Regions from separate parts of the Thiocapsa bogorovii genome, predicted to be linked through region 1. Evidence: predicted binding sites of a transcription regulator. Region 1 holds the regulator's gene; each other region holds the start of a gene.

Region 1 (6,434 bases):
TCGTCGCGAGCAGAGCACGACACCGTCGCGCCCGCCCTGCAGCGCCTTCTCGGCGACGGTATCCAGGTCGAGCGAGGCGTAGGTCAGAGCGCGCAACAACATGGGCAGATTTAGTCCTGCAATCACTCTGAGCCGCTCATGGATCCCAAGGAGCGATACCGCGACATTCGCCGGCGTCGAGCCGTAGAGATCCGTCAGGATTAGGACGCCCTCGCCCGCGTCCAGTCGATCCAAGCGCTCGGCGGCTTGCGCCGCCAAGATCTCGCAGGGCACGTCGTTGACGACCTCCATCGCCTCGATCCCCGGCGGAGGTCCGCCTAAGATTGCCGCCGCGACCCGAAGCAGGTCCGCGCCGAACGGCTGATGGGTGATCATGAGTAGACCGACGCTCAAGGTAGCTCCCGATGCCGCACCATGACCTGATGACCCTCGGACTCGAAATGATGCCGCAGGGATTCGGTCATGTAGACCGAGCGGTGCTGCCCGCCCGTACACCCGATCGCGATCGTCAGATAGCTGCGCCCGTCCGTTTCGAAGCTGGGGATCCAGCGGTCGAAGAACCCCTGGATGTCGGTGCGCATCCTGCAAAACGCCTCGGCGGAATCGAGGAACTCGATGACGGGCCGATCGCGTCCGGTCAAGCGGCGCAGCTCGGGTTGCCAATGCGGATTGGGCAAGCTGCGCAGGTCGAAGACGAAGTCCACATCGTGGGGGACACCGTGCTTGAAGCCGAAGGACTGAAGCAGGATGGATGCCTTCGGGGAGTCGCCGCCGACCAAGCGGCTGCGCACGAGATCGCGCAGCTCATGGACGTTGGTCTGGGTCGTGTCGATGCGAATATCCGCGCAGCTGCGAATCGGCTCGAGGAGGCGACGCTCGAGCGCAATCGCCTCCGGCAACGAGCGGTCCCCGCCGGTCAAGGGGTGCTTGCGACGGGTCTCGCTGAAGCGCTTGATCAGGGTTTCGGTCTGTGCGTCGAGGAAGAGGACGTCGCAGCCGATACCGCGCTCGCGTGCCGAGCGAACCAGCTCGGGAAGGTGTCGGAGCTCCTCGGGACCGCTGCCCGGACTGGTCCGCACGTCGATCCCGACCGCAGTCATCGTGAAGGCATCGTCGAGCCCCTCGTGCAGTCCGAGAGCGAGATCCTGCAGCAAGAAGAGCGGCAGGTTGTCGATGCAGTAGAAACCCACGTCCTCCAGGGTGTGAAGCGCGACGCTTTTTCCCGAGCCGGACAGGCCGCTGAGGATGACCAGCCTCATCGGCTTGCCGACGGACTGTGCGCGTTCGCGCCCGTGCTCCTCTGCGGGTGGTCCGGTCATAACGGTGATCTCGGCGGGTCGGGTCGATCGATACTGATGGCGCGCGCCTGGCGGTCGACGAAGTCGACACCGGCATCGTAGCCGCGAATGCGCAGTATCTGGTGTCGCACGGCCGCCTCGACCAAGATCGCCAGGTTGCGGCCAGGCGCAACCGGCATCGTGATCTTGGGGACGGCGACCCCGAGAATGTTGCGTACCGAGAGGCTGCCGCTGAGTCGATCGATGCACTCCAACTGCTGCTGGTCGAGCGGCTGGAGATCGATAATGAGGTTCAGCGTCTTGCTGCGCACGACGGCGCCCTCGCCGAACATGGCGCGGATGTTGAGGATCCCCAGACCGCGAACCTCGAGAAAATCGCGCAGGGCTTCGGGACAGGTCCCCTCCAAGGTCTCCGGGGCGATGCGCGCGAAACGCGGCGCGTCGTCGGCGATGAGCCGGTGGCCGCGCGAGATCAGGTCGAGTGCCAGCTCGCTCTTGCCGACGGCCGGATCACCGACCAAGAGGACGCCCATGCCCAAGACCTCGATGAAGACGCCGTGCACCGTGCGGCGCTCGGCGAGCGCATGGGTCAGGAAGTAGCGAAGGTGGTTGATCAGCTCTTCGTCGCCCAGGGAGGAGCCGATGAGCGGCGTGCGTGTCTGCTCGGCGGCCTCGCGGAAGGCGGGCTCCGGTTCGATACCGTCGGAGAAGATGACGGCGGTCGGATGATCCCCGAAGAGCTTCTCCACGGTCTCGCCGAAGGCGGTCCGGCCCAGGTGCGCCAGATAGATCAGCTCGGCATTGCCGATCACCTGCAGCCGATTGGGGTGGATGCAGTTCAGTGAGCCGATGAGCGACTGCCGGGTGGTTCCGGGATCGTCGCCGCGCAGCGGACGCGCGGCCGTCGGCTCCGGCGTGATCCAGCGCAGCTTCAGCCGGGGTCCGGTCTGAGCGATCAGAGATTGAAGGCTTTCGATCATCGCTGGCGGCCCGGCTTGACCGCTAGGTGGCCTTCAAAAGGTCCAGAATCGCCGCGGGCGAGTCGGCGTCGCGCAGTTGCGACCGCGTTGCGGACTCGCTGAAGCGGCCTGCCAGATAGGCGAGCAGTTGGAGGTGCTCCTCGGTCGCCGTCTCCGGAACCAAGAGCGCGAAGGCCAGATCGACCGGCTCGCCGTCGGCGGCGTCGTAATCGACCCCCCGAGTCGTTTGTACGAAAGCCCCGATCACCTGCGAGACCTCTTTGATCCTCGCGTGAGGCAGGGCCACGCCGTGTCCGAGACCGGTGCTGCCGAGGCGTTCGCGCTCGAGGAGGCGCTCGAAGACGTTCTCCGTACTCAAGCGCGGATGGTCGTTGGCGAGCAGCTCGGCAAGGGTCTCGAGCAAGCGCTTCTTGCTGGAAATCTCAAGCCCCTGACCGATTCGGGCCTCGTTGATCAGTTCCGGGCTGAGCATCGGTATCGGCTCCCGTGCGCCGCGGGTAACGGGCGCTTCGGCTGGCTCTTGAAACGGGGCCCGCGCAGCGATGGCGGGCGAGAATATGTGATCATGGATCCTGAGAATCCTCGGATGTCTGGACGGGGTCGGCGATTCCGCCTGCCAACCCTCACCGATCCCGTTCGTATCATGCCTCCGACGGGCAAGAGCGCCCATCGGGGGTCTCGGAGGCGCCTTCGCGACGCCTGGTGCATCAGATCTGATCGGGTTCTTCGCCCTCGCTGATCTTCGGGCTCGTAGCGCGATGATCGTTCTTTTTCTCCTTGTGGCGAAGCACTTGGCGATCGAGCTTGTCGATCAAACCGTCGATCGCAGCGTACATGTCCTCATGGACCGAGTCGGCGAAGAGCTTGTTGCCGTTGATATGCAGTGTCGCTTCGGCCTTTTGGGCGAGCTTCTCGACGCTGAGAATGACGTGCGCGTTGATGACGTGGTCGAAGTGCCGCGCAAGCCGCTCGAACTTCGTGTCGACGTAGCCCTTCAGCGCGTCGGTGACGTCAATGTGATGACCCGTCAAATTGATCTGCATCTGCTGACTCCTTATTGTTCAAAGTGCCTGCTAATCCAGGCGCTTGCGCTCGTTTGAGGGTGGAACCCCCATGGCCTCGCGGTACTTGGCGACGGTTCGCCGCGCGACATTGATCCCCTGATCGGCGAGTTCTTGTGCGATCTTGCTGTCGCTCATGGGCTTTCTCGCGGACTCGCCGGCGATCAGCTTGCGGATTAGGGCACGGATCGCGGTCGACGAGCATTCCCCGCCAGAAGCGGTGTTGACGTGCGAGGAAAAGAAATACTTGAATTCAAAGGTTCCCCGCGGCGTGTGCATGTATTTCTGTGTCGTCACTCGCGATACGGTCGACTCGTGAAGCTCCAAAGCCTCGGCGACATCGCGCAGAACCATCGGTCTCATCGCCTCGTCTCCGTGCTCGAAGAACTCCTGCTGCATCTCGACGATCTTCGCCCCGACGCGCAGCACCGTGTCGTTGCGGCTGGCCAGGCTCTTGATGAACCAGCGTGCCTCCTGCAAATGGCTCTTCAAGGTGACGCCGTCCGCGCTTTGATCGGCGCGCCGGATCAGGCGCGCATACTCGGCGTTCACTCTGAGTTTAGGCATTGACTCGGGATTGAGCTCGACCGACCATCGGCCCTCGCGTTTGCGCACGAAGATATCGGGAACGACATACTGGGCCGGTGCGCCGGCGATCAGGCTTCCGGGTCGCGGATTGAGACGTCGGATCAGGGCCAGCGCTCCGGCAACGGCTTCCTCGGATTCCTTCAGCTGACGGACCAGGGAAGCGACGTCGCGCTTCGCCAGATACTCGAACCCGTCGCGGCAGATCGCCATCGCAGCGTTTCGCCAAGGCGTTTGGGCAGGCAGCTGGCTCAGTTGAATCAGCAGGCACTCGGGGAGATTGCGCGCACCCACGCCCGGGGGGTCGAAGGATTGAATGCGGTGAACAACCGCCTCGACCTCCTCTGCGCTGATCTCGGGATGGTCGACGGTCAGGAGCAGCTCGTCGATATCGATGCGCAGATAGCCGTCGGCGTCGATCGAATCGATAACCGCTTGGGCGATCATATTGTCGCGCTCGCTCAGCCTGCAGAGGTTGAGCTGCCAAGCGAGGTGGTCGAGCAGGGTCTGAGGGCGACTCTGTTGGGCAAAGGGATCGTAGTCCGAGCCGTCGTCGGATCCGTGCGACGTGCTCGGCAGATAGGAGTCGAAGACATCGGTCCAGAGCGTGTCGACGGGCAGCTCGTCGGGCATCTCGTTGGATTCGGCGTGGATCTCGCGGTCGACGGTTTGCTCGACCGCCAGGCGCGGTGTTTCGATATCCTCGCTCTGGATGGTGCCCGTTTGCGGCTGCTCGCCGACGTTGAATCGGTCCGCTTCGTCGCCCTCCTCCAACATGAGGTTGGTGTCCAGCGCCTCCTGAATCTCCTTCTGGAGCTCCAGTGTCGAGAGCTGCAACAGACGGATCGCCTGCTGCAACTGAGGCGTCATGGTCAGGTGTTGGCCGAGCCGAAGCTGGATGGATTGCTTCATGGATCGCGGATGCGCTTTTCGATGTGTTCGATCAGGTAGCGGCCATGGCCAATTCTGCTCGATTCCAGCCGTTTGAGTCCGGTGAAGGCGTCATCAGCCGAGGCATGCCGGCCATCTTACACCCAACATCTCGGAAAGAGCATCCAACGGATGCGCGTGCCGGTGAAGTGGCGGGCTTGCGCTCACATGGAGAAATCTGCGCCCAGGTAGACGTCGCGCACTTGTTGATCGGCCAAGAGCTGGGCGGGGGTGCCTGCCGCGATGACGCACCCCGAGCTGATGATGTAACCGCGGTCGCAGATATCGAGCGTCTCGCGCACGTTGTGGTCGGTGATCAGTACGCCGATCCCGCGATCGCGCAGATGCGAAACGATAGCCTTGATGTCTCCGACGGCAATCGGGTCGACCCCGGCGAAGGGTTCGTCGAGCAGCATCACCAGGGGGTCGACCGCGAGCGCGCGTGCGATCTCCAGGCGGCGCCGCTCCCCGCCGGAGAGGCTCAGCGCAAGCGATCCACCGACATGGGCGATTCCCAACTCTTCGAGGAGGCGCTCGCAGCGCAGGTTACGGTCGGCCCGGGATAGATCGCGGCGTGTTTCCAGGATGGCCAGGATGTTGTCGCGCGCGCTGAGCTTACGAAACACGGAGGGCTCTTGTGCCAGATAGCTCAGGCCGGAGCGTGCCCTCGCATGCATCGGTTTTAGTGTGATGTCCTGCCCGCTCAGCGCGATACGGCCCTCGTCCGCCGGGATCAGGCCGACGATCAGATAAAAACAGGTGGTCTTGCCCGCGCCGTTCGGTCCGAGCAGGCCCACGACCTCGCCGGCATCCACACCGACGCTGACGTCCCGCAGGACCTGGCGTCCGCGGTAGCTCTTCTTCAGATGCTCCGCGCGCAGCGTCGTCGAGCCCGACCCTAAACCGCGTCCAGAGTGAAACGCGTCGTTTTCATGTTGTGTCGGGTTCAAGGATTTTTTCGACCTTTTAGAAGACGCGGTTTGGAATCAAATATTCTGAATACCGTAAACCGTTCCAGCTCAGACAGTTGTCGGAGCTGGCGCAGCCAAGCCACCCCAACAAACGACGCATACCGCACCGGGCGCGGTTTAAGTCCGAGTCGGAATCCGCGATAAGATCGCTCATCCTAAACCGCGTCGCCGCCTAGGCTCTCGGGATTGTTCAAGGGTGGTCTCCGATCAAAGGTCATCGTCTGCCCCGGACGCGGTTTAGCCTCATTCCTCCTCCGGGGTGATGGTGATCTTGACCCGTCCGCTGCCCCCCGCGCGAAAATGGGCGCGCGCGCGATCGTAGACGATGCGCTCGCTCGCGACGCGGTCGGCCCCCTGAATCAGCAAGGCGTCCTCGATGAGGGTGAGCTCGTCCTTGTCGGCGTCGTATTCCATCCGCTTCGCGAAGGCCAGGACCTCGCCCTCGTCGTTGTCGAGGAGCTGTTTGAAGCTCGCCGGGGCGCCGAGTGCGATAATAAAACGCGGGCGGCGGTCGTCGCGATGATAAACGGTCACATGATCTCCGAGGAGTCGCATGCTTCCTTGGTCGACTTGAACGTTTCCGACATAAATGCTGGTGTTCTCCGCCTC
Region 2 (6,434 bases), 660 kb from region 1:
TCGATCAGGCCCTTCACGCCGATCCCTGCGGCGAGATCGCCGGTGGCCCGCCCGAGATGCCAAAGACGACTCAGACGTGTGCTGGGGACGGCCGTGCCGGGTCGGGTCGGTATGCTGGACATTGGGTTTCCTCGAAAAAGAATCGGCGGCGTCCGGATCCTGTCCAGACAAGGGGTGGACATGGTATCGAGTCATCCGCAGTACAACGATGAGGAACCGCATTAAACCGCGCCCATCGCGGTATGCGGTGTTTTTGGATGGGATCGGCCCCGGCAGACTTGACAAGCACTGGAGTAAATGCGGTTTAAGATACTAAAAAATCGACTATTTTAAACCCAGCCTCCTCTCTAGAGCCGCGAATACATCAAACGTCGAAGTCACTCGAAATTGAGCATCGCGCTCTCGACGCGGTTTAGCGTAGCCGGCAACCGCTTGGCCGGGAACGTTGCGCATGCCGACCGCCGTAGCTAGCATTTTGCTTGCACCCCTGTTCAGCGAGAGCGCCGACGCAAACACTGGTCCTGCGCAACGTCCCCGACAAGATCTACCGACAGCTGAAGGATTCCGCCGCGATCCACCGCCGCTCCATGACTCAGGAAGCGATTCTTTCTCTTCAAGTTTCTCTTCAAGCCGGATTGGAAGACGACGACGCCTCTCGGGGGCGAGCGTCGCCCGAAGAGACGTTGGAATGGCTGCGACGCGAGGTCTGAACCCTGCCTGTACTCGACAGGCGCGCGGACGAGGAGATCCTCGTATAGAAAGGCGATGATTTCGCGCAGACAGACGCGCAGCCCGCGGTGACCCAGCCCGCGAATCAAATTTGATTCAGCCGCAACCCACGCAGATAATACTCTGTTACTTTGCAAATCCCCCTGGATGGTCCGCCGGACTTCCCGCCGGACGCGCCATTCTTTCGAGGCCCCACGATGGACACCCCCGACACGAGTCTCGGCTTCGGCCAGCTCGGCCTAGCCCCCGCCGTTGCAAAAGCGGTAGAGGACCTCGGTTACGAGACCCCGACGCCTGTTCAGAGCCAATGTATTCCGCACCTGCTCGCCGGTCGCGACCTGCTTGGGCAGGCCCAGACCGGTACCGGCAAGACAGCGGCCTTTGCCCTCCCCCTGCTCAGCCGCGTCGATCCGACGCAGCGCGGACCTCAGGTGCTGGTTCTCACGCCGACCCGCGAGCTCGCGTTGCAGGTCGCCGAAGCCTTCCAGGGCTATGCTCAGCATCTGAAGGGCTTTCTTGTACTGCCGATCTACGGCGGTCAGGGCTACGGCCTGCAGCTGAGCCAGCTCAAGCGCAATCCTCAGGTGATCGTCGGCACGCCCGGCCGTGTGATGGACCATCTCAAGCGCGGCACGCTCGCGCTCGACATGCTCAAGACGCTGGTCCTGGACGAGGCCGACGAGATGCTCAACATGGGCTTCGCGGAGGATATCGACTGGATCTTCGAGCAGACGCCCCCCGGACGCCAGGTCGCACTCTTCTCCGCCACCATGCCCGCGGGTATCCGCCGGGTCGCCCAGACCAGACTGTCGGATCCGGTCGAGATTCGCGTCACGTCAGACTCGGAGACGGTCGACACCATCGATCAGCACCACTGCGTCGTCACGCGTTTTCACAAGCTGGACGTGCTCACTCGCATCCTGGAGCTCGAGCCCTTCGACGGCATGCTCGTCTTCGTGCGCACCAAGCATGCAACCGTGGAGCTCGCCGACAAGCTCAAGGCACACGGTTTCGCCGCCGAGCCGCTGAACGGCGACATGAGCCAGGAGATGCGCGAGCGCACCGTCGAGCGACTCAAGCAGGGCCAACTCGACATCCTGGTCGCCACCGATGTGGCCGCGCGCGGGCTCGATGTCGAGCGGCTCAGCCATGTCGTGAACTACGACATCCCGACCGATCCCTCCGCCTATGTCCACCGAATCGGGCGGACCGGACGGGCCGGTCGTGCCGGGCGCGCCATCCTGCTGGTCGAGCCGCGCGAGCGCGGGCTACTGCGTGCGATCGAGCGCACCATCCGACGCAGCGTTCCGGCGATGGAGCCACCCTCGGCCTCGCAGTTGAGCGAGTCGCGGATCGACCGCTTCACCGCGGAGCTGCGCAAGACCCTCACCGAACAAGACCTGGATTTTTTCTACCGGTTGGTGGCACGGCTCGCCACGGAGCAGGAACTGGAGATGATGGACATCGCCGCGGCGCTGGCCTACCTGACCCAGCGCGAACGCCCGCTGGATGTCCAAGCCGATCTGCCGCGCCCGGCCGCGACTCGGCCCGAGCGTCCGGAGCGCGGCCCACGGAGCGAAGGTCGTGAGGAAAGGCGTCCGCGCGTCCCGCGCGACGGCGAGCGTGGCACGGCGCCTCGGCGCGAAGGGGCCCGCGAAGAGAGTCGCGACCGACCACGTCCTCAGGGACGCGGATCCGAGGGGCTCACCAGCTATCGGATCGAGGTCGGCCACCAACACGGCGCCACCCCGCGCGAGATCGTCGGCGCCATCGCCAACGAGTCGGGGCTGGAAGGCCGTTATATCGGCCGGATCGACATCCGAGACGATCACTCGCTCGTCGATCTGCCGGAGGGCATGCCCCGCGAGATCTTCAACCATCTCAAGCGGGTCTACGTCCGCGGGCAGGCGCTGCGGATCTCGCTGGCGGATGGTTCGGCCGGCGGGACGCGACGCGGCGGCGCAGAAAACACCGGCGGGGCTCGCCCCGAGCAACCGACCTACGAGCGCAAGCCTCGGGAGGTCGGATCTCATCAGGAGCGTCGGCGCAAGCGATCAGACCCCAGCTGAACCGCGTCCGGGGCCTGGCTTAAGGCTTGAGCCCGGTGCGGAGGTTTGAGTATCGACTCGGACCTTGAGTCGACGCGGTTCAGAAAAATGAGGGAAAAGGGAAAAGGCGAAAGCGATTGGATTGTCGGGAAGGGGACAAGGGGGCGGAGGTTCGGGGACATTTGACCCTGATTAAAGGTGCTGCACGTCGGTGCATGCCTGTGATCTTGGGATAGGGTTAGTGGCGTTGTTCTTGCTTGGGCACCCGATGTTCTCTCTCGGTCGCAAAAGGTCCCCAAGATGCTTCAACGACTCGCAGCTGCGCTTACGCGTGGCGATCTGATTCCCTATCTCGGTCCCGGCGCGCTCGCCGGCGTGGTGGACACCGCCACAGGCGAGCCCATCCCGGCCGACAGCGACAGCCTCATCCTCGCCATGAACGGCGGCAAGCCCATGTCTCCACGCCTCATGTGGGAATTTCCCCGCGCGGCCATGGATGTGGAGCTCAAACGCGGCCGCAGTGCCGTGAACCGATTTCTCGACACCACCTACGGCAAGCGCATTTGGACGCGAGCGCCTCTGCACGACTGGCTGCAGGATCTACAGCCGCGCTACGTCATCGATATCAATCGGGATACCCAGCTGCAGGACTCCTACGTCGGGGTTCCGCATACGCTGGTGCGTGGGATCGCCCGCATCGCCGGCACCGATTATCGCTTTCGGCTCGACCACTACGACGGCGCAAACTATCGCCGTGTCGAGCTGGAGGAGGTCGATCAGCGGCTTCCCGTGCTTTTCAAGCCGATGGGCAGCCCGCGCCCGGACGCGACCTATATCGCCTCGGATGCGGATTTCGTCGACTACCTGACCGAGCTCATGGGCGGATTCGGGATCCCCGGGTTTCTCAAGACCTACCGACAGGATCGGCAGTACCTCTTCCTTGGACTGCGTCTGCTGCGCGATACCGAGCGGATGGTGATGTCGGACCTGATCTACGGGGCGGGAACGCCGGCCGGATGGGCCCTGATTCCGGATCCGACGGACAAGGAGCGGCGCTTTTGCGAGAGTAAGGGTGTGGAGGTCGTCGAGGCGGACATTCCGGATCTGATTGCTGCGAGCGGGCTCGGGGATGCGGTGGGGGCCTTGATTCCGGCAACGCATGAGGTGGGTTGCTGAACTGAACCGCGTCTGCCGGACCATGCGGGGTCTTCGGGCTGGATCGACGTGATCTGAATCAACCGAGGTCCGTGGTGACGCGGTTCCGGATGGGAAAACCGGGAATGAAGGACAGCAGAGGAGAGACGGAGAAGGTGTAGCGAGAAACCTGCGGTATCTTTTTTACGTCTTAAACCGCGCCAGCTCGGAACGTCGTCGAAGCTGGCGCGCCCGAACCACACGACCTATTTCTGACAGACGACTCGGAGACCGTTCGGAGCGACGATCTACGGCGGATTCAGGTCTGCTGCTCCATCGCGGCGACCTTCGCCATCACTGTAGCCTCGAGATCCTGCTTGAAGCGCACGATCCGCTCGCGTACCTGTACGTCCGAGGCACCGAGGATCTGAGCGGCAAGGATGCCCGCGTTCTTGGCGCCGTTGATGGCGACCGTCGCCACAGGCACGCCGGCCGGCATCTGCACGATCGAGAGCAGCGAATCCTGCCCGGAGAGGCTGGATGTCTTCACCGGCACGCCGATGACCGGCAGCGGCGTGATGGCCGCCGCCATGCCGGGCAGGTGGGCTGCGCCGCCGGCGCCCGCGATAATCACGCGCAGGCCGCGCTCGACCGCGCTCTCGGCATAGTCGTAGAGCCGCTTGGGCGTGCGGTGCGCCGAGACGATGGTCATCTCGTAGGGGATGCCGAGCTCGGCGAGCACGGCGGCGGCATCCTGCATCACCGGCAGATCGGAATCGCTTCCCATGATGATGCCGACTTGGGCCGAACGATCCGCAGACGGCGAGGATGGGGTGGACACGGTCATGGATGATCCTCTCCCGAGATCTCGATCAGACGACGGACCCGCTCGGCCTTGACTCGGGCCTGCTCGATGTCCCGGTCCAAGACCGTGACATGGCCCATCTTACGATAGGGCGAGGTCGCCGCCTTGCCGTAAAGGTGCAGGCAGACGCCCGGAATCGCCAAGGCCTCCGCCATGCCCTTGATCACGGGGCGCCCCCGATGACCGGGCGCTCCCAACAGGTTGATCATGGCCGCGGGGCAGAGCTGCTCGGTGGAGCCGAGCGGCAAACCGACGACGGCGCGCAGATGCTGCTCGAACTGGTCGGTCATGTTCGCTTCGATGGTGTGATGACCCGAATTGTGGGTGCGCGGCGCAACCTCGTTTACCAGCAAATCGCCCGCCTCGGTCAGGAACATCTCGACCCCGAAGATCCCCGCACCGCCCAGAGCATCGACGGTGCGTATCGCGAGCTGCTCCGCCGCAGCGGCCGTTTCCGCCGGGATCTGCGCCGGAGCCAGCAGCATCTCGAGCACGTTCTCGCCAGGACGAAAACACATCTCGACCGCGGGAAAGCAGCGGTGATCCCCGTCCAGTCCACGCGCCACCAGCACCGCCAGCTCCTTGGCCGCGGGGATGAAGCGCTCCACCAGAGAAGGCACGGGCAGATGACCGTCGAAGTCATCGGGACCATCCAGGATCGAGACACCGCGGCCATCATAGCCGCCTCGGCAGACCTTCTGCACCAGGGGATAGCCGAAGGCGGCGAAGGCGCCGGCCGAGGGCTCGGGCATCGGCTCGAACGGCGCCGTCGGGATACCGGCCGCGCTCAGCGCGCGCTTTTGCGTGAGCTTGTCCTGAATCAAGGCCAACACCGTCGGGGGCGGCTGGATATTGTGGCCCTCGCGCCCGAGTTGGATGAGTGTCGCGGCATCGATATCCTCGATGTCGAAGGTCACAACGTCGCAGGCCTCGGCCAGCTCGCGCAGCTTAGCGGGGTCATGATAGGCACCCACGATCTGGTGTCCCGCGACCTGACCGGCCGGCGAGCCCGGTGTCGGGTCCAGTATCACGCAAGTGCAGCCGATCCGTTTCGCGGCCTTCGCCATCATGCGGCCGAGCTGACCGCCGCCGATGATGCCGATACGTGCAATGGGAAGAGGGAAGACGTCCATGCGGTGAATCATCGGCGCTCGGGACGAAATTGGAAAGCCCCCAATGCCGCAGCGCGTTCTTCGCCGCGCACCACGGCGGCCGATCGATCTCGCTCGATCGACACCGACACGTGGATAAGGTCTACTCTGTGACCGTACGGATGGAACCCTAACTCGCGGAAGGCGGGCCGAGACAATCGGGCTGCTCCGGCTGGCCGAACACTAGGATGACAAGGTGATGGCCCGGCGCGGCGGACCTCCGATCAAGGTAGACCGACGCGAGCACCCTATTTCATACAACACGAAAGCGCGAGACAAGATCGCCGGAGCAACATGCGCGGTCGCGACAAACCAAAGACCACCTCATCCCTGACGATCGCGATCGCGACCCTGCTGGGCGCACTTGTGCTTTCGGCCGCCGTGATCATCAACACGGAGCAACAGCGCGTGCAGCTGATGCGCGCGGATAACGCGACCCTTGCGAAGGAGTATGCGAATACGATCGCCGACGCCATCAAGCACGCCATGTCCTCGACCCATGCCTTG
Region 3 (6,434 bases), 2.0 Mb from region 1:
ACGGCGAAGGGGGTGCGCTTGACCTTCCCGAGCAGTGCGATAAACCGGGCCGGGCCGGAAGGGCTCCCGCATCAACCAGGATGCGCCGAACGGCAGCGGAAATCCGAACACGTCGGACGTCCCAAGCAGCGCTGTCGCTGCATCGAGCGGCTGCCTGGCGGCCGCATCTGTCTACCGAACCGACGGAAAGGGTTTGACTCAGAGGAGCACGGGCATCGAGCCGATACGGCGCGGCGTTTGCTAGGGCAGCGTGACCTCTTGCACGACTCAACACCGGCAGCTCGCCGGGCTCAACACGAAAGGGGATCCGTGATGGCTCCGCGTCTGATCATGTATCACAAGCAGTCCACCAGCGCCCGAACCCGGTTTCTGAGACTGCCCTACGGCGGCGTCTGCGGTTTCGACGCCCTGCCGGACGAGGCCGTCGTCGAGGAGAACGGCACGATCTCGCCGAAGGTCGTGACCCACCCCGCACGGGTCCTGCGCGACGCCGAGGTCCGCCTCGGTCTTCCGAGCGGCAGCCTGGAGATGGAACCGGGGTTTCGTTGCGAGGTGGCCGCCGGGGACGAGCGAACGCAGGTCTTTCTCGCCCGATTCACGAGCATCGATCCCCCGTTCGAGACGGCGCAGGCACACGGCAGCAGCTTCATCGACCTGACCCAAGCACGCGGCCTTCCGCCGGTCGAGCTCGATCTGCTGCGACGCAGCTACGAACGGATCTTGGGCTGATCGAGCAAGCCCGGCGGACCGCGGGCGGGACGCGATCCGGTATCGCATGCACAAGCCGCGAATCTCCCCGCCTCGCGTGGGAGTCGCCCCGGTGCAATACCGCTCCCGTTGTAGGGTTCACGCGCAAGACGGGCCGATTGTCGCAACCCCAACAGAGCGCGGGCGCGAGCACCGCGGCAAGGACCGGTTTCGAATGGCGATCCACTGAATGGCAGGAGCCAGCACCATGACTAATGCGCAGTGCATCTACGGACGTCGGCCCGCCCCGGGGGAGCCCGGGTTGGCGCCCGATTGTCGGCCGTCCTGGCGCGAAGATTTGGGCCCGGTTTGGCTCGACCGTGTCGTGCCGCCCCGCTCGTTCCAGGTGTATCGAGATCACGAGATCCCCGCTCGCAGGGTCGTCGGCCATGACGGGGACGACGTTCCCTGCTTCCAAGCCTATGACTACCGACGGCTCGATGTCCGCTCGGACGACGACGAGGAATACTATCTCGCGGTCGCCTACAGCGAGTCCCTCAGTGCCTGGCGTCTGCACGACGGACGCTGGCTGGTGTACCGCCGTGTCGAGCCGCTCGGCGAGGAGGACGCAGCAACCTGCGTGCTGAGCATCGACGATCGGATGCCGCGGTAAAATCGATCCGACGCCGAGCCATGCTCGGAGACGTGGTGAAGACGCGCGCGACCGTGCATGCCCTTGTTGCGACATTCAGGCATGTTTCGTGCTTTTCTTTCGGAAACGTTATATTTTTGTGAATATAGCGAAACCGCCGGACGCTTCCACGGACACGATGACAGACAGGCCCGACGACCGTATCGACACCGCCGCCTCGCTCTGGCTGGACCGCAACGATCAGGGATTCGTCGGTCGCGGACGCATCGAGCTGCTGCGCCGAATCGGTGCAACCGGGTCGATCTCGCAAGCCGCCAAGGCGATGGGCATGTCCTACAAACACGCCTGGGACGCCGTGGATACGATGAACAACCTGTCTCCGCAACCGCTGGTGCAGCGACGCACCGGCGGGCGCCATGGCGGGGGCACGGCGCTCACGGACGAGGGCCGACGTTTGATCGCCGTCTACGAGGCGGCCGAGCGGGAGCACAGAAAATTCCTCGCGCGACTGCGCGAAGGCATCCGCGATTTCGATCGCTTTCACACCTTGATCGGAGCTTTGAATATGAAGGTCAGTGCCAGAAACAACCTGCGCGGGGTCGTCGCGTCCGTCAAACCGGGCGCGGTCAACGCCGAGGTCACACTCGATGTCGGCGGCACGCCGCTGGTCGCCATCGTCACCAACGAGAGCGTCCAGTCGCTCGGACTCGCGCCGGGCGTCGAGGCCTATGCCTTGATCAAGGCGTCGTTCGTCATTCTGACGACCGAGGACGGCGGGCTCAAGACCTCGGCGCGGAATCGGCTTTGCGGGACGGTCGAGCGCGTGACCGACGGGGCCGTCAATACCGAGGTGGTACTGGCCCTCGACGGCGGCGCCCGCCTCACCGCCATCATCACCATGGAGAGCACCAAGGATCTCGGAATCACCGAGGGGGGGCGTGCCTGTGCACTGATCAAGGCGCCTCACGTCATCCTGGCGATCAAAGACTAAGCACTCGCCGAAGCGCTCTTCAAACGCGCGCCGCGCTATATCGACGCGGATATAACGCAGCGGGTCGCACACACATCCCACACCCCGGAGACACTCGATGAAGACCACAAGATCCATGCTCGCCATCTTGATGCTGGCGGGAGCCTGCGCTCCCGCGCTCGCCGACGACATCCAGGTCGCGGTGGCCGCGAACTTCACCGCACCGATGAAAGAGATCGCGGCTGCCTTCGAGAAGGAGACCGGCCATGTCGTGAAGGCCGCCTATGGCTCGACAGGCAAGTTCTACGCGCAGATCAAGAACGGTGCACCCTTCGAGGCATTCCTGGCCGCCGACGACTCGACGCCGACCAAGCTGGTCGACGAGGGGGACGCGGTCGCCGGGACCCAATTCACCTATGCCGTCGGCTCGCTGGTGCTTTGGTCGTCGAAGCCCGACTTCGTCGACAGCGACGGCGCCGTGTTGAAATCGGACGATTTCAACAAGGTGGCCGTCGCGAACCCCAAGACCGCGCCCTACGGCGCCGCGGCCATTGAGGTGCTGACCGGACTCGGGTTGCTCGAGCAGCTCCGGCCGAAGTTCGTGACCGGCGAAAACATCGCCCAAACCTTCCAGTTTGTCAGCAGCGGCAACGCGGATTTGGGGTTCGTCGCTCTGTCGCAGGTCATGGAGAATGGCAACATCACCAGCGGCTCCGCCTGGATGATTCCGGGCACGCTGCACGAGCCGATCCGCCAGGACGCGGTCGTCCTCTCTCCGGGACAAGACAAGCCCGCGGTTGCGGCCCTGATGGAGTACCTCCAGGGTGAAGAGGCGCACGCCATCATCAGGTCCTTCGGCTACGAGATCTGAGCACAGGTGCCGCTCGGGGGTGCGCAGCCGGATCCCCGAGCGACACCTCGGGCGGCATGACCTGCCCGGGTGATCGAGCACCGCATGCTGCTGCCGCGGGGCCTGTTGTGCTCGCGGGCGTTGGAGGCGATCGCCTTTGCCGAGACGCGGTTCAATCACAACCTGCCCGCCCCTAAGATCGGGTTTGCGCCGGGTTGCCCGAGGGTAGCGCGGCTGTGTACCACACGTTTCCGAATCGCTCCATGAAGGGATCGCGCGATGTTCTTGAATGAAACCGACCTGCAGGCGATCTGGCTCACCGTGCGGCTCGCGGGTGTGACCACTCTGATTCTCTTTGTTGTCGGCACCCCCGTTGCCTGGTGGCTGAGCCGGACCCGCTCGCGCTGGAAGGGCCCGGTCGGTGCAGTGGTCGCGCTGCCCTTGGTGCTGCCGCCCTCGGTGCTCGGGTTCTATCTGCTCGTGGCCATGGGGCCGAACGGGCCGGTGGGACAGCTCACCCAGGCGTTGGGAATCGGACTGCTGCCCTTTACCTTTTGGGGTCTAGTCGTCGCCTCGGTCTTGTACTCCCTGCCCTTTATGGTGCAGCCGGTGCAGAACGCCTTCGAGGCGATCGGCGATCGTCCTTTGGAGGTCGCGGCCACCTTGCGGGCCTCGCCGCTGGATACCTTCTTCACCGTGGCCCTCCCGCTGGCGGCGCCCGGGTTCGTAACCGCCGGCATCCTGACCTTCGCCCACACCGTCGGCGAGTTCGGTGTCGTGCTGATGATCGGCGGCAATATCCCCGGTGTGACCCGGGTCGCCTCGGTGCAGATCTACGACCATGTCGAGGCGATGGAATACGGCGACGCCCACCGACTGGCCGCCGTGATGCTGGTCTTCTCCTTCTTGGTCCTGCTCGCGCTCTATCTCTGGCGCCCGAGCCAGAAGAACACGTGAGCGCGCCATGGAACCGATCAATGCACGCTTCAACCTCGACTGGCCCGGCTTCAACCTTGCCGTGGACTTGGAGCTCCCCGGTCGCGGAGTTACTGGCCTCTTCGGTCACTCGGGCTCGGGCAAGACCACGCTGCTGCGCTGTATCGCCGGCCTGGTCCGGGCGCCCGAGGGTCGCCTCGTCTTCCGGGGCGAGGTCTGGCAGGACGCGAACATCTGGGTCCCGACCCATCAACGCGCGCTGGGCTATGTCTTCCAGGAGGCCAGCCTCTTCACCCATCTCAAGGTGATGGGAAACCTGCGTTACGGCCAGAAGCGGGCCCGCTCGCGGGTGGCACGCTCGGATCGGGTCAGTCTCGAGCAAGCGATCGAGCTGTTGGGGATCGGTCATCTTCTCGAGCGCCGGCCGGCCAGCCTCTCCGGCGGCGAGCGCCAGCGCGTCGCCATCGCCCGCGCCCTCGCGTCCAGCCCGCAGGTGCTCCTCATGGACGAGCCGCTGGCCGCCCTCGACATTGCGCGCAAGCAGGAGATCCTGCCCTACCTCGAGCGACTGCACGACGAGCTGGCGATCCCGGTGCTCTATGTCAGCCATGCACCGGACGAGGTCGCACGCCTGGCCGATCATCTGGTGGTGATGGACGCAGGGCGCGTGCTCGCGAGCGGCCCGCTCAAGGACACCCTGGCGCGGCTGGACCTGCTGCTGGCCTTCTCCGAGGACGCCGGCGTCGTCATCGATGCCGTTGTCGCCGCACACGACAACAACTATCACCTGTCGCGTCTGGATTTCCCCGGCGGCAACGTCGTCGTCGCTCAACGCAAGGAGCCGGTCGGTCACCGCCTGCGCGTACGCATCCATGCCCGCGATGTCAGTCTGACCCTGGAGCGTGCCACCGGCACCAGCATCGCCAACCTGCTGCCCGCCACCGTCGTCGAGATCGCCGACGCCGACACCCCCGCCCATTGTCTGGTGCGCCTGGATGCCGGCGGCACGCCCCTGATCGCGCGCATTACCCGCCGCTCGCTGGACCATCTCGGCGTCGCCCGCGGCAAGCCGATGTGGGCGCAGATCAAGGCCGTGGCGCTCTTGGGTGATTGAGCAATACCTCATCGCATCCGAACCGGGATGGTGCCTTCGGGATTCGGACGCTGTGTCCCCGATTCCGGATCTTGCACGAGAGAACCGATGCCGAAATTCCTGACGCCATTCGTCACCGCACTCTTGATCGGCGTTGCAGCCGCGTCTGCGGCGCACGACACCCATGTCGAAACAAGCCCTGTTGCCTCCGAGAGTCTGACCCTGAGTGGTTCAGTGCAGACACCGGTGGTTTTGTCTCTGGCCGACCTGGAGGGTTTTCCCCCGCAACAGGTGGGTGAGGTGGAGATCATCTGCCAGAGTGGCGCGAACAGGGGCAACAAGGAAAATCTGCGCGGCGTCCTGCTCAAAGACGTTCTTGAACGGGCCGGCTTGGCGGCCGCCAGTCCGCGTGAATTCCGCCGAATGGCCGTCATCGCCAAGGCCACCGATGACTACCAAGTGGTTTTCTCCTGGGCCGAAATCTTCAACTCGTCGGCCGGCGACGGCATCATTGTTTACTTCCGAAAAAACGGCCTGCCCCTTGGAAACGAGGAGGGGCGGATCGCCTTGATCTCGACTCGGGACACCTTAACCGGACCGCGCAACGTCAAATGGCTGAGCGAGATCGAGGTGCGCCTGGTTGCAAAATGAGCCGGACCTCAGCCTGAGTCGGGGCACGCGTTTTGCGCCGGCCCCTCCCACCCGACAATATCCACCAAGAGTCACCCGATGACGTCCACCTTATCTTCCGCGCTCGACGATCACGCCCTTCAACAACTACTCAATGAGGATGTGAGCTTCGGCGATCTCACCACCGAGTCGCTCGGAATCGAGGCCCGACCGGGGACGATCCGGTTCTTCGCGCGTGACCCGATGACGGTCTGCTGCAGCGAGGAGGCCGCACGCCTCCTCACCCTCTGCGGGGCGGATGCCTATGTCCGTACCCCGTCCGGCACGCCGGCGGAAACCGGGACGCTCTTGCTGGAGGCAACCGGCACTGCCGCAGCCCTCCACCGCGCCTGGAAGACCGCCCAGACCCTGATGGAGTGGTCCTCCGGAGTCACGACTAGTACAGCCGAGACCTGGCGAGCGCGCGACGCGCGGACCCGCACGCCGTGGTGGCCGGAACGCGCAAGAACACCCCCGGCACGCGCCGTCTGACGACCAAGGCGTTCCGCGCCGGCGGGGCGGTGATGCATCGTCTCGGCCTGTCGGAGACGCTTCTGGTGTTTGCCGAGCATCGGTT

The links. Region 1 encodes sigma-54, which starts transcription at its own class of promoters, with help from an activator protein. Its sites were predicted from a motif close to TGGCANGNTNCNTGCTT; they were not measured.
Region 2: the regulator sigma-54 is predicted to act here: its motif matches at 3,020-3,036, upstream of LT988_RS11080 (SIR2 family protein).
Region 3: the regulator sigma-54 is predicted to act here: its motif matches at 1,438-1,454, upstream of LT988_RS04945 (TOBE domain-containing protein).

Annotation. Positions count from the first base shown of each region.
Region 1 covers NZ_CP089309.1:3,096,413-3,102,846, reverse strand. Annotated here, with positions in the region: gene LT988_RS14040 (PTS sugar transporter subunit IIA) at 1-393, opposite strand, end outside; gene rapZ (RNase adapter RapZ) at 390-1,259, opposite strand; gene hprK (HPr(Ser) kinase/phosphatase) at 1,316-2,278, opposite strand; gene LT988_RS14025 (PTS sugar transporter subunit IIA) at 2,301-2,750, opposite strand; gene hpf (ribosome hibernation-promoting factor, HPF/YfiA family) at 2,986-3,321, opposite strand; gene LT988_RS14015 (RNA polymerase factor sigma-54) at 3,352-4,836, opposite strand; gene lptB (LPS export ABC transporter ATP-binding protein) at 5,019-5,735, opposite strand; gene lptA (lipopolysaccharide transport periplasmic protein LptA) at 6,069-6,434, opposite strand, start outside.
Region 2 covers NZ_CP089309.1:2,436,879-2,443,312, forward strand. Annotated here, with positions in the region: gene LT988_RS11070 (ABC1 kinase family protein) at 1-122, opposite strand, end outside; gene LT988_RS25555 (FitA-like ribbon-helix-helix domain-containing protein) at 480-710, shown strand; gene LT988_RS11075 (DEAD/DEAH box helicase) at 927-2,798, shown strand; gene LT988_RS11080 (SIR2 family protein) at 3,078-3,953, shown strand; gene purE (5-(carboxyamino)imidazole ribonucleotide mutase) at 4,231-4,758, opposite strand; gene purK (5-(carboxyamino)imidazole ribonucleotide synthase) at 4,755-5,909, opposite strand; gene LT988_RS11095 (EAL domain-containing protein) at 6,222-6,434, shown strand, end outside.
Region 3 covers NZ_CP089309.1:1,083,147-1,089,580, forward strand. Annotated here, with positions in the region: gene LT988_RS04935 (hypothetical protein) at 313-729, shown strand; gene LT988_RS04940 (hypothetical protein) at 956-1,360, shown strand; gene LT988_RS04945 (TOBE domain-containing protein) at 1,518-2,330, shown strand; gene modA (molybdate ABC transporter substrate-binding protein) at 2,428-3,180, shown strand; gene modB (molybdate ABC transporter permease subunit) at 3,439-4,116, shown strand; gene modC (molybdenum ABC transporter ATP-binding protein) at 4,124-5,209, shown strand; gene LT988_RS04965 (molybdopterin-dependent oxidoreductase) at 5,297-5,839, shown strand; gene LT988_RS25370 (beta/alpha barrel domain-containing protein) at 5,918-6,349, shown strand; gene LT988_RS25375 (beta/alpha barrel domain-containing protein) at 6,304-6,434, shown strand, end outside.